DNA from 2 places in the Variovorax sp. 01N425 genome. Region 1 is predicted to be linked to the other one. Evidence: predicted binding sites of a transcription regulator. Region 1 holds the regulator's gene; the other holds the start of a gene.

Region 1 (5,562 bases):
GCGCTACAAGGCCTGGATCGACCGCGCGGCCGGCGGCGTGATGGTGCTGCTGGGCCTCAAGCTGCTGTCGGGCGTGCGCAGCAGCAGCTGAGCCGCGCGGGCTACAGCAGGCTCTCGGGCGTCAGCGGCGCCAGCATCTCGAGCATGGTGCGGCCCCAGAAATCGGAGTCGGGCTCCTCGTTCAGCACGGTGGTCCGGCCGGCCTCCTCCTCGCTGATCCACTCGATGCGCGCATTGCCGCTGTCCTTCGCAAAGCGCAGCCGGTAGGCGCCCTGCTGCTTCAGCACCTCGATGAGCTTGAGCGTCTGCTGCGCCATCTCGGGGCTGCGGATGAACAAGCCGATCTCGGTGTTGTGCGTCTCGGAGCGCGGGTCGAAGTTCATCGAGCCAACGAAAAGAACCTGCCGGTCGATCACCGCCGACTTGGCATGCAGCCGGCCCACCGAAGTGCCGAACAGGCCGAGCCGCACGCTGCGACGCGTGCGCGTGGTGCTCAGTTCGTACAGCTCGGCGCCGAGCTCGAGCATCTCGGGCCGGTAGCGGCGGTAGGCCGTGTGGACCAGCGGCTCGTCGGTGGCGGCGAAGGAATTGGTGACGATGCTGATCTTCACGTTGCGCCGGCGGATCTCGCGCATCACTTCGAGCCCCGCCTTGCCCGGAATCAGGTAGGGCGAGACGATGGTCACCTCGGAGCGCGCGCGGCGCATCTGCTCGACCACGTTGTAGCGCACGCTGTCGACGTCGAGCAGCGGCACGCCGCCGTACGAGGCGGTCTTTCCGATCACGCGCTCGGGCGAATCGGCATACGCCTCGGCCAGCGTCCAGATCAGGTCGAGCTTGCCGGCATCCAGGTCTTCGGCGATTGGGCTGTAGCCGAGCAGGTCGTTGGGCGCGGGCCGGGGCGGCGGCGGCGTGGTGTCCGGGCCGGTGGCGGTGTCGAAGCGCTTCTGCAGCTCGTCACGTGTCAGCGCGCTCGCCACCACCGACTGGACCGGCCGCACATAGACGCTGTTCCAGTACTGGTCGAACAGCGCGCCCAGGCGCGGAATCAGCGCGCCGGCGACGAAGGTGTCGAGATCGAGAAAATTCTCGCCCGCCGTGCGCCTGAAATACTGGTTGCCGATGTTGCGCCCGCCCGCCACCGCCATCGCGCCATCGGCGATGAAGAGCTTGTTGTGCATGCGCCGGTTGACGCGGCTGAAGTCGAACAGCGAGGCGGTGAAGCGCCTGAGCAGGCTGCCGCGCCCGGCCGGAAAGGGATTGAACAGGCGCAGCTCGACATTCGGCGTGGCGGCCAGGCCGAGCAGCAGCTCGTCCTCGCCCGAGGTGTAGAGATCGTCCATCAGGAGCCGCACGCGCACGCCGCGCCGGGCCGCATCGCGCAGCGTGCGCAGCAGGTAGCGGCCGGTCTCGTCGTTCTCGATCTGGTAGTACTGCACGTCGAGCGTGCGCTGGGCGCGCCGCGCGAGCTGGATGCGGGTGTCGAAGGCAAAGTCGCCGCCCGGCATCAGGCGGAAGCCGCTCAGGTCGGGGTCGGGCTGCGAGGCCTGCGCGATCTTGCCGAGCGCGGTGTCGGCCGAGGCGGCCATGGCCCGGGTGGCCGGGCGCGGCGCCTCGTCGGGCAGGGTGGCGCAGCCGGCGAACAGCAGCACCGCCGCCATGGCGAAGACCCATTGCCCACAGCGCGACAGCAGGCGACGGGCCATCGGCGGCTTTCTACAGCGCCTTGCGGAGGTTGGCGGGCGCGATGCGCAGGGCCTCGCGGTACTTGGCCACGGTGCGGCGCGCGCACTCGATGCCCTGCTCCTTGAGCATCTCGGAGATCTGGCTGTCGGACAGCGGCTTCTTGATGCTCTCGGAGCTCACGAACTGCTTGATCAGCGCGCGCACCGCGGTGCTCGACGCATTGCCGCCGGTCTCGGTGCCCAGCGCCGAGCCGAAGAAGTACTTGAGCTCGACCGTGCCGAAAGGCGTGGACATGTACTTGGCCGTGGTCACGCGCGAGATGGTCGATTCGTGCAGGCCCAGTTCGTCGGCAATCTCGCGCAGCACCAGGGGCCGCATCGCGAGCTCGCCGTGCACGAAGAAGCTCTTCTGCCGCTCGACGATGGCGTTGCTCACGCGCAGGATGGTGTCGAAGCGCTGCTGGATGTTCTTGATGAACCAGCGCGCCTCCTGCAGCCGCTGCGACAGCGCCTGGCTGCCCTCGCCCTTGTGCGACTTGAGCGCGCCGGCATAGATGTCGTGCACGCGCAGCCGCGGCATCACCTCGGGATTGAGCATGACGCGGAACTTGGCATTGGTGCCGCGGCCGACCTTGGTGACGATCACGTCGGGAATGACGATGTTGCGCTCGACGTCGACAAAACGGCGGCCCGGCTTGGGCTCCAGGCGCGAGATGACCTGCAGCGCCGAGCGCACCAGCTCTTCGTTGGTGCGCGTGAGCGTGGCCAGGCGCTTGAAGTCGCGCCGCGCGAGCAGCTCCATCGGCTGCTTGCAGATGGCGATGGCGGTCTTGCGCACCAGCGCCTGTTCCTCGGTCTCGCTTTCGCTCGCGAGTGCGCGCAGCTGGATGCAAAGGCATTCGCCCAGGTCGCGCGCGCCGACGCCGGCCGGCTCCAGGCTCTGCAGCAGGCCGAGCGCCACCTGGAAGTGGTGCACCAGCTCGTCGAACTGGTCGTTGTCGTCGCCCGCGAGGCCCGAGGCCAGCGCCGGCAAGGAGTCTTCGAGATAGCCGTCGTCGTTGAGCGATTCGATCAGGAAGCGCAGCGCGGCGCTGTCGTTCTCGTTGAGCCGCAGGCTCAGCGCCTGCCGGTGCAGGAAGGACTGCAGCGACTCCTGGCTGCGCGCGAGTTCGGTGGCGTCGGCGCGCTCGTCGTCGCCCAGGTTGTTCTGGCGCGCGGGGGCATCGCTGCCCCATTCGCTGTCGTCGGGCGCCATGTCGACGGTGCCGTCGCCTTCCCAGTCGGGCTCGCGCTCGGTGGCGTCGGCGGCAGGAACCTCGGACTCGGCCGTGGAGGCGGTTTCGCTCGAAGTGCTGGTCGTGCTGCTGGCCGGGGCCGAGCTGAATTCGCCCTCGGCGGCTTCACCGGCCTCGTCGCGCGGCACCGGCGTGTCGATGGCGTCGAGCCCGAATTCCTCGCGCGCGGCTTCTTCCGCGGTGCGTTCGAGGAACGGGTTCTCGTCCAGCATCTGCTCCACTTCCTGGCTCAGTTCGAGCGTGGACAGCTGCAGCAGCCGGATCGACTGCTGCAGCTGGGGCGTGAGCGCCAGGTGCTGCGAAACGCGAAGGGACAGCCCTTGCTTCATGGAGACCGACTCCTCCCTTACATCCGGAAGTGCTCGCCGAGGTACACCCTGCGTACTTCGGCGTTGTCGACGATCTCCGAGGGTGTGCCTTGTGCCAGCACATGCCCGTCGCTGATGATGAACGCGTGATCGCAGATGCCCAGCGTCTCACGCACGTTGTGGTCGGTGATGAGCACGCCGATGCCGCGCTCCTTCAGGAAGCTGATGATCCGCTGGATCTCGATCACCGCGATCGGGTCGATGCCGGCAAAGGGCTCGTCCAGCAGGATGAAGCGCGGCTGCGTGGCCAGCGCGCGGGCGATCTCGACCCGGCGCCGTTCGCCGCCCGAGAGCGCGAGCGCGGGCGAATCGCGAAGATGGTCCACCCGCAGGTCGGCCAAAAGGCCCGAGAGGCGCTCCTCGATGCGCTGCCTGGTCAAGGGCGCGGGCTTGCCGCTGGCGTCGGGTTCGCGCTGGAGCTCGAGCACGGCGCGCACGTTTTCCTCGACCGTGAGCTTGCGGAAGATGGAGGCTTCCTGCGGCAGGTAGCTCAGGCCCATGCGCGCGCGCCGGTGGATCGGCATGTGGGCGATGGGCTCGCCGTCGATGGTGATCTCGCCCGCATCGGCCCGCACCAGCCCCACGATCATGTAGAACGAGGTGGTCTTGCCGGCGCCGTTGGGGCCGAGCAGCCCGACGACTTCGCCCTTTTGCACGTCGAGCGAGACGTCCCGCACGACCTTGCGGCTGCCGTAGCTCTTCTGCAGGCCGCGCACCACCAGGCGGCTGCCCGGCGTGCCGTCGGCGTTCTGGGTTCCAGCGGCTTCGATCACTTGCGCCTTTCCCCGTCGCCGCCCAGCGTGGTGGTCGAGCGCAGGCCGGCACCGGGTGCCGGCTGGGGCGCGGCCGCCGCCGGCGCGGCCCGTCCGCCGGCGGGCGCCGAGGCCCCGGGCGCCGGCGCGGTGGCGCTCTTGGGCGTGAGGATGGTCCGCACGCGTCCGCCTGGGGGTGCGTTCACGCCCGTGTTGGGCGGCACGGTGGAACCGTTGACCGTGTAGGTGTCGTTGCTCTGGTCGTAGACGATGAGCGCGCCGGTGCTCTCGTCGTTGGGCGTGGCGCCGATCAGCCGGCGCATGACGGCATTGCGGATGAACTTGACGTTGTCGGCGCGGCTGTCGTATTCGATGACCTCGGATTCGCCCTCGATCCACTCGTCGGGCGCATTGCGCTTCTGCTTGTAGTAGGCCCTTTTGCCGGGCGCCGCCGTGACCACGCCGTACTGGTAGCCCTCGGCGTCCTGGCGCACGTCGATGCGCGCGCCGCGGATGATGATCGTGCCCTTGGTGACCAGCACGTTGCCCGTGAACACGCTCGTCTGCTTGAGGTCGTCGTAGCGCATTGCATCGGATTCGATGTTCATCGGCTTGCTGCGGTCGGCGGTCTCGGCCAGCGCGCCCGAGGCCAGGCCGGCCAGCAGCAGCGCGCCGGCGGCCAGGCGGCGGATTCGGCGAACGAAGGGGGTGGTGTGGGGATAGGAGGGCAATGTCATAGAGGCACGAAACTTGCTCTGAACCATTGTATGCGGCGGATCAGCACCAGCCACCAACGCCGATGAAAAAGGCCCGCCGAAGCGGGCCGGTGTCCCCATCGGGAGACACCGCGGAACCGGCTTCGCCGGGCCGCAGGTGCCGCCCCTGCAAGGGGGGTGGGCGCAGCGGACACGAAGTGCCGCGCAGCCTGGGGGTTAGCCCTTTTTCGCTTCGCCGATCAGGTAGTTGGTAACCTGCAGCGCCTTGGTCATGTTGCCGGCCAGTTCGCCGTCCACGTACCAGCGCCCGTTCACTGCCAGCGCCGGCACGCCGGCCACCTTGTAGGCGTCGGTCAGCTGCGCGGCGCGCTTGGCCTTGCTGGCCACGCCGAAGGAGGTGAAGACTTCCTTGAACTTGGCGCCGTCCAGGCCGTTGGCCCCGGCCCAGGCAATGATGTTGGCATCGCCGTTCACGTTCTGGCGCTGCTTGTGGATGGCGTCGAAGACCTTGGGCTGGAATTCATCGACCTTGCCCATGGCTTCGAGCGCGTAGTACAGGCGCTGCTTGGCCTCGACGTCGTTGCCCACGAAGGGCACGGGCACGCGGCGGAACGCCACTTCCTTGGGCACCGTCTTGAGCCAGGCTTCCAGCTGCGGCTCGAAGTCGTTGCAGTGCGGGCAGTTGTACGAGAAGAACTCGATCACCTCGACCTTGCCCGCCGGCGCGTCGACCGGCACGCGCTTGT
Region 2 (5,562 bases), on a different contig from region 1:
CCATCGGGCAGGCCATGGCGGCCATGCTGGATCAGCGGCGTGCCGGAGCCCAGGCCGTCGGGCATCACCAGGTGCACCGACGGACGGCCGATGGCCAGCGCCGCCTCGGCGTTGCGCTCGAAGGCGGGATACACCCAGAACGGAATCACCGGCTGGCTGGTGGAGTGGATGTCCAGGATGTGGTCGGCCGCGCTCACCACCGGCCGCAGCGCGCGGGCGCGGCGCAGCTCGGGGCTGTCCTCGGTGCCGTCGAGCCATTCGGGCGACCAGATGCGGTTGAGGTTGTGCACCAGCTGGCGGCTGTCGAAGGGCAGCGCCTGGTCGAAGGACTCGTAGGCTTCCACGTTGGCAAAGCTCACGGTGAGCGTGCCGATCTTGGGGCGCACCTGGGTGTCGAGCAGGTGCGTGGCGGCGGTCATGCCGCAGATTTCATTGCCGTGCGTGAGCGCGTTGATCAGCACGTGGGGCCCCGGCTTGCCGGACTCGAAGCGGTGCACATAGTCGATGCCGACGTTGCCCTTGCGGTAGGCGGAGAGATCGCGCGGGAGGACTTCGAGGGCGGGGGGAGCTTGGGTCATGTTGGCGTGGAGTGTGGAGCGGAGCGGTCGGGCGAGTTTGCTACAGCACGCACATTCGTGCTGCTGGCGCGGCAACACCTGCCCGCGCCGTTCAAGCTTCAGCCGGCCGGCCGGCCGGCTGTCTATCGCACCTGCTGGTAATCCACGGGCACCCAGACGTAGCCCTTGCCTTCGGCCCGCACATGGCCCAGCCCCGGGAACGGCAGGTGCGCACTGCCGACCAGGTAGCGCCCCTTGGCCGCATCGGCATAGGCCTTCTTGCGTTCCGCCGCCGCCGGCTTCGAATCGACGTCGAACGAGATGGTGATCTGCGGCTGCGCAAACTGCACGGCGGCCACGTGCATCAGGTCGCCCCACAGCACCAGCTTCTGGCCCTTGGACTCGACCAGGTAGATGTTGTGGCCCGGCGTATGGCCATGGGCGGGCACGGCCTTGATGCCGGGCACCAGGTCGGTGTTGCCCTTCATGCCCTTGAACTTGCCGGCCTCCACATACGGGTTCAGCGAGGCCATCGCCCCCTGGAAGAAGCCCTTCATCTCGGCGGAAGCCTTCTCCAGGTTGGCCTTGTCGAGCCAGAAGTCGGCGTCTTCCTGCCCGGCGTGGATGGTGGCGTTGGGGAACACCAGCTTGCCGTCCTGCACCAGGCCGCCGACATGGTCGCCGTGCATATGGGTGATGAGCACGTCGTCGACTTGCTCGGGCTGATAGCCCGCGGCCTTGAGATTGGCCTGCAGGCTGCCGAGCGTGGGGCCGAACAGGCCGCCGGCACCCGTGTCGACCAGCACCAGCTTGCTGCCGGTGTTGATGAGATAGGCGTTCACCGAGGTGGGCACGGTGTCCTTCTCGAAGCCGCGATCGAGCAGCTTGCCGATCTGTGCCTGCGTGGTATTGGTGAGCAGCTTCTTGGGCTCGAGGTCGATGGTGCCGTCGAACAACGCCGTCACCTCGAAGTCGCCGAGCATCGTGCGGTAGAAGCCCGGCGCCTGGGTCTTGACCTGCGGAGCGCCGGCCTGCGCCGTGGAAGAAAACGAAAGCATCAGCAGGCTGCCGGCCAGTGCGGCGACGCCGCGGCGCAGCCAGCGAGCGGGTGTTGTTGTTGTCATGGGGTCTACTCCTCGGCGGTTGTAAGGGGCGCCGAGAATAGCCCAGGCAGGCCGGTCCTGCAGGAACCCGGCCTACCAGTTCACCTCACGCTCCGGCGTCGCCGAGATGTGGTGGATCGACAGGTCGGCGCCGTCGTATTCCTCTTCCTGCGTGAGCCGCAGCCCCATCGTCGCCTTGAGCGCGCCGTACACCGCCGCTCCGGCCAGCGCCGCCCACGCCACGCCCATCAAGGTGCCGATGAGCTGCGCCCAGACGCTCACGCCGCCGATGCCGCCGAGCGCCTGGGTGCCGAAGATGCCGGCCGCGATGCCGCCCCAGGTGCCGCACAGGCCGTGCAGCGGCCAGACGCCGAGCACGTCGTCGATCTTCCATTTGTTCTGCGTGAGCGTGAACATCACCACGAAGATGGCCCCGGCCACGCCGCCCACCACCAGCGCGCCCAGCGGATGCATCAGGTCGGACCCCGCGCACACGGCCACGAGACCGGCGAGCGGGCCGTTGTAGACAAAGCCGGGGTCGTTCTTGCCCAGCGCCAGCGCAACCAGCGTGCCGCCGACCATTGCCATGAGCGAGTTGACGGCCACCAGGCCGGAGATCTTGTCGATGCTCTGCGCGCTCATGACGTTGAAGCCGAACCAGCCGACGCACAGCACCCAGGCCCCCAGCGCCAGAAAAGGAATGTTCGACGGCGGATGCGCGCTCAGCGAGCCGTCGCCGCGGTAGCGGTTGCGGCGCGCGCCCAGCAGCAGCACGGCCGGCAAGGCGAGCCAGCCGCCCACCGCGTGCACCACCACCGAGCCGGCAAAGTCATGGAACTCGCTGCCCGTGGCCGAAGCGATCCAGGCCTGGATGCCGAAGGCCTTGTTCCAGGCAATGCCCTCGTACAGCGGATAGACGAAGCCGACGATGACCGCGGTAGCGATCAGTTGCGGCCAGAACTTGGCACGTTCGGCAATCCCGCCCGAGATGATCGCCGGAATGGCCGCCGCGAAGGTGAGCAGGAAGAAGAACTTCACGAGTTCGTAGCCGCTTTTTGCTGCGAGCTCGGTGGCGCCCACGAAGAAGTGGGTGCCGTAGGCCACGCCATAGCCCACCAGAAAGTACACGATGGTCGAGACCGAGAAGTCGACCAGGATCTTAACCAGCGCATTGACCTGGTTCTTCTTGCGCACGGTGCCCAGTTCCAGGAAGGCGAAACCGGCATGCATGGCCAGCACCATGATCGCGCCGAGAAGAATGAACAGCGCGTCTGCGCCCTGTTTGAGTGCGTCCATTGGAGCTTCTTGCAGTTTTTGGTTTGAATTGGTGCGTGCACCCGAATTGCTCGGGGCAGCGCCGCAAGAAAGCAAAAATGGTGCCTGAAGGCTCTCTAGTGGTGCGTCACGGAGGGAAATGAGCCTTCTCAGTGCAGAGCCGCACCGGAACAGGACGGATCGACGCACCGCCCGGGTCAGCTTGCCCCGGCGCGCAAGGCCTCGCGATAGCGCCGGCTGCAGGGCACCGTGCTGCCGTCGTGCATGTGCAGCCGGGCATCGCCGCCGTCGAGCGGCTCGATTTCCTTGATGCGGCCGAGGTTGACGGCGTGGCTTCGGTGCACGCGCACGAAATGGGCGGGGTCGAGCTGCGCCAGAAAATCGGTGAGCGTGGCGCGCAGCAGGTAGTCGTGGCCGTTGACGTGCAGGCCGACGTAGTTGCCTTCGGCCTGGAGCCAGTCGATGTCGCTCGCGGCAATGAGGAACTCGCGCCGCAGCTTGCGCACCAGGAAGCGCTCGGGGCGCGCGGGCGGCGCGGCAGCCCGATGGGCTTCGGCGGGCTCGGCCGGCGCTGCCGCCGCCGCCTCGGGCGGGTCGAGCACGCGCGCCTCGCCCTGCAGCCGCAGCATGAACACGCCGTACACCCAGATGCCGAACACCATAGACAGGTAGGCGCGCACGTCCTTCAGGTATTCGTAGCCCCAGCGCCCGGTCCAGCCCGCGAAGTCGTAGCGCTCGCCAACCGCCGCGTAGACCATCGCGCGCAGCGCGAACATCGCCGCCACGTGCACCACGCTGAAGACCACGCTGGCGGCCAGGTGCCAGCCCAGGTAGCGCAGCAGGTGGGTGCGTGCGAGCGGCGACAGCCGGTGCTGGATGGCCACCACCGCCGGCACCAGCGCCAGCAGCACGAGGTGGCTCGACACCTCCCAGGTGACGATTTCCCAGGCGGCGCGCGGCACGGCGCGGTCGCGCGCGTCGACCAGCGCGACGGTGGTGTTGAACACCGCCTGCAGCGCCATGAAGACGATCCAGAAGCCCACTTCCACGCGGCGGCGGATGGGTTCGTAGCGCTCGTACAGGTTCTTCCGGGAATCTGCCATGCCCGGGATTCTCGCGATCCCCGCACCGGGCGGGCGAATTTCGTCCCTGCAGGGCACCGCTCGTCACAAAAGGCCCGCGATCCGTCCCGCGGGCAGGCCGTGCGCCGCGGATGGACGCAACCATCGGCCGATGAGCACAACCGCATCCACCCTGCCCGACCGGCGGCACGACATCGACGCGCTGCGCGCGCTGGCCTTCCTGCTGGTCATCCTGTACCACGTGGCGATGTACTACGTGGCCGACTGGCCCTGGCACCTCAAGAGCCCGCATGCCGCCGAATGGCTGCAGTGGCCGATGCGCATGCTCAACCTCTGGCGCATGGACCTGGTGTTCCTGGTCTCGGGCGTGTCGCTGGGCTTCCTGAGCCGCAGCCAAGGCACCTGGAGCCTGCTGCGCAGCCGCGGCGTGCGGCTGATGCTGCCGCTGGCCTTCGGCATGGCGGTGGTCGTGCCCTACCAGGCCTATGCCCAGGGCGTGGCCAGCGGCTTGGTGGCGCCGGGCTTCGGTGCCTTCCTGCTGCGCTATCTTTCGATGGGCGATCCGTGGCCGAAGGCGGCCTTCGACGGCGCGGAGTTCGGCATCACCTGGAACCACCTCTGGTACCTGCCCTACCTGTTCAGCTACACGGCGCTCATCGCGCTCACGCTGCCGCTGTGGCGGTCACCCGCCGGCCAGTGGATGCGCCGCCGATTCAACGGGCTGCGCGGCTGGAAGCTGCTGCTCCTGCCGGCGCTTCCGCTGCTGGTCTGGACGATGCTGCTGGCGCGGCACTTTCCGCCCACGCACAACCTGGTCCGCGACTTTCACCTGCACAGCATCTACTTCACCGTGTTCCTCTACGGCTACTGGATGGGCGTGGACACGGGCGTGTGGCGCGAACTGGAACGCCTGCGGTGGGTGTCGCTGGCGCTGGCCGCGGCGGCGATCACCGCCTTCATCGTGCTGCGGCTCGGCGTCAAGGGCCCGCCCTCCGGCGTACCGATGGACGCCCTGCGCATGCTCTACCTGTGGCTGGCGGTCGCCACCATCCTGGGCCACGGCCACCGCCACCTGAACCGTCCGTGGCCCTGGCTGCGCTGGGCCAACGAGTCGGTGTACCCGTGGTACGTGCTGCACCAGACGCTGATCATCGCGGGCGTTGCGCTGCTGGCTCCGCTCGCGCTGGGGCCGGTGCTGGAGCCGGCCTTGCTGGTCGCGCTGACCATCGTGGGCTGCTGGCTGCTCAACGACGGGCTGATCCGCCGCTTCAACGGGCTGCGGCCGCTGTTCGGCCTCAAGCGCCGGCGCGCCAGCGCCAAGACCGCAGTCACTTTGCGGGCGGAGGCGCTTCCACCGGAACCAGGATGGCAGTCCCCGTCGCCACGAGCTTGAGGCTGTCGCCATCGCCCTGGCCATAGAGCTCGGCGGTGGTGAACACCTGCTTGCGCCCCGCCTTCACCACCTTGCCGCGCGCGATGAAGGCACGGCCCAGCGCGGGCGACAGGCAATTCACCGAGAAGTGCGAGGCGAGTACGCGGCCCGCC

Evidence for each region. Region 1 encodes sigma-54, which starts transcription at its own class of promoters, with help from an activator protein. Its sites were predicted from a motif close to TGGCANGNAANCTGCTTT; they were not measured.
Region 2: a site for sigma-54 is predicted at 3,025-3,042, ahead of AC1DSC_RS19680 (ammonium transporter). Genes of this name have one in related genera too.

Annotation. Positions count from the first base shown of each region.
Region 1 is NZ_JBFTRJ010000014.1:125,673-131,234, forward strand. It holds partial or broken gene AC1DSC_RS24045 (LysE family translocator) at 1-91, shown strand, start outside; gene AC1DSC_RS24050 (phospholipase D family protein) at 102-1,706, opposite strand; gene AC1DSC_RS24055 (RNA polymerase factor sigma-54) at 1,717-3,309, opposite strand; gene lptB (LPS export ABC transporter ATP-binding protein) at 3,327-4,121, opposite strand; gene lptA (lipopolysaccharide transport periplasmic protein LptA) at 4,118-4,837, opposite strand; gene AC1DSC_RS24070 (thiol:disulfide interchange protein DsbA/DsbL) at 5,033-5,562, opposite strand, start outside.
Region 2 is NZ_JBFTRJ010000010.1:204,740-210,301, reverse strand. It holds gene AC1DSC_RS19690 (M14 family metallopeptidase) at 1-578, opposite strand, end outside; gene AC1DSC_RS19685 (MBL fold metallo-hydrolase) at 701-1,681, opposite strand; gene AC1DSC_RS19680 (ammonium transporter) at 1,754-2,956, opposite strand; gene AC1DSC_RS19675 (LytTR family DNA-binding domain-containing protein) at 3,133-4,038, opposite strand; gene AC1DSC_RS19670 (acyltransferase family protein) at 4,169-5,410, shown strand; gene AC1DSC_RS19665 (PaaI family thioesterase) at 5,346-5,562, opposite strand, start outside.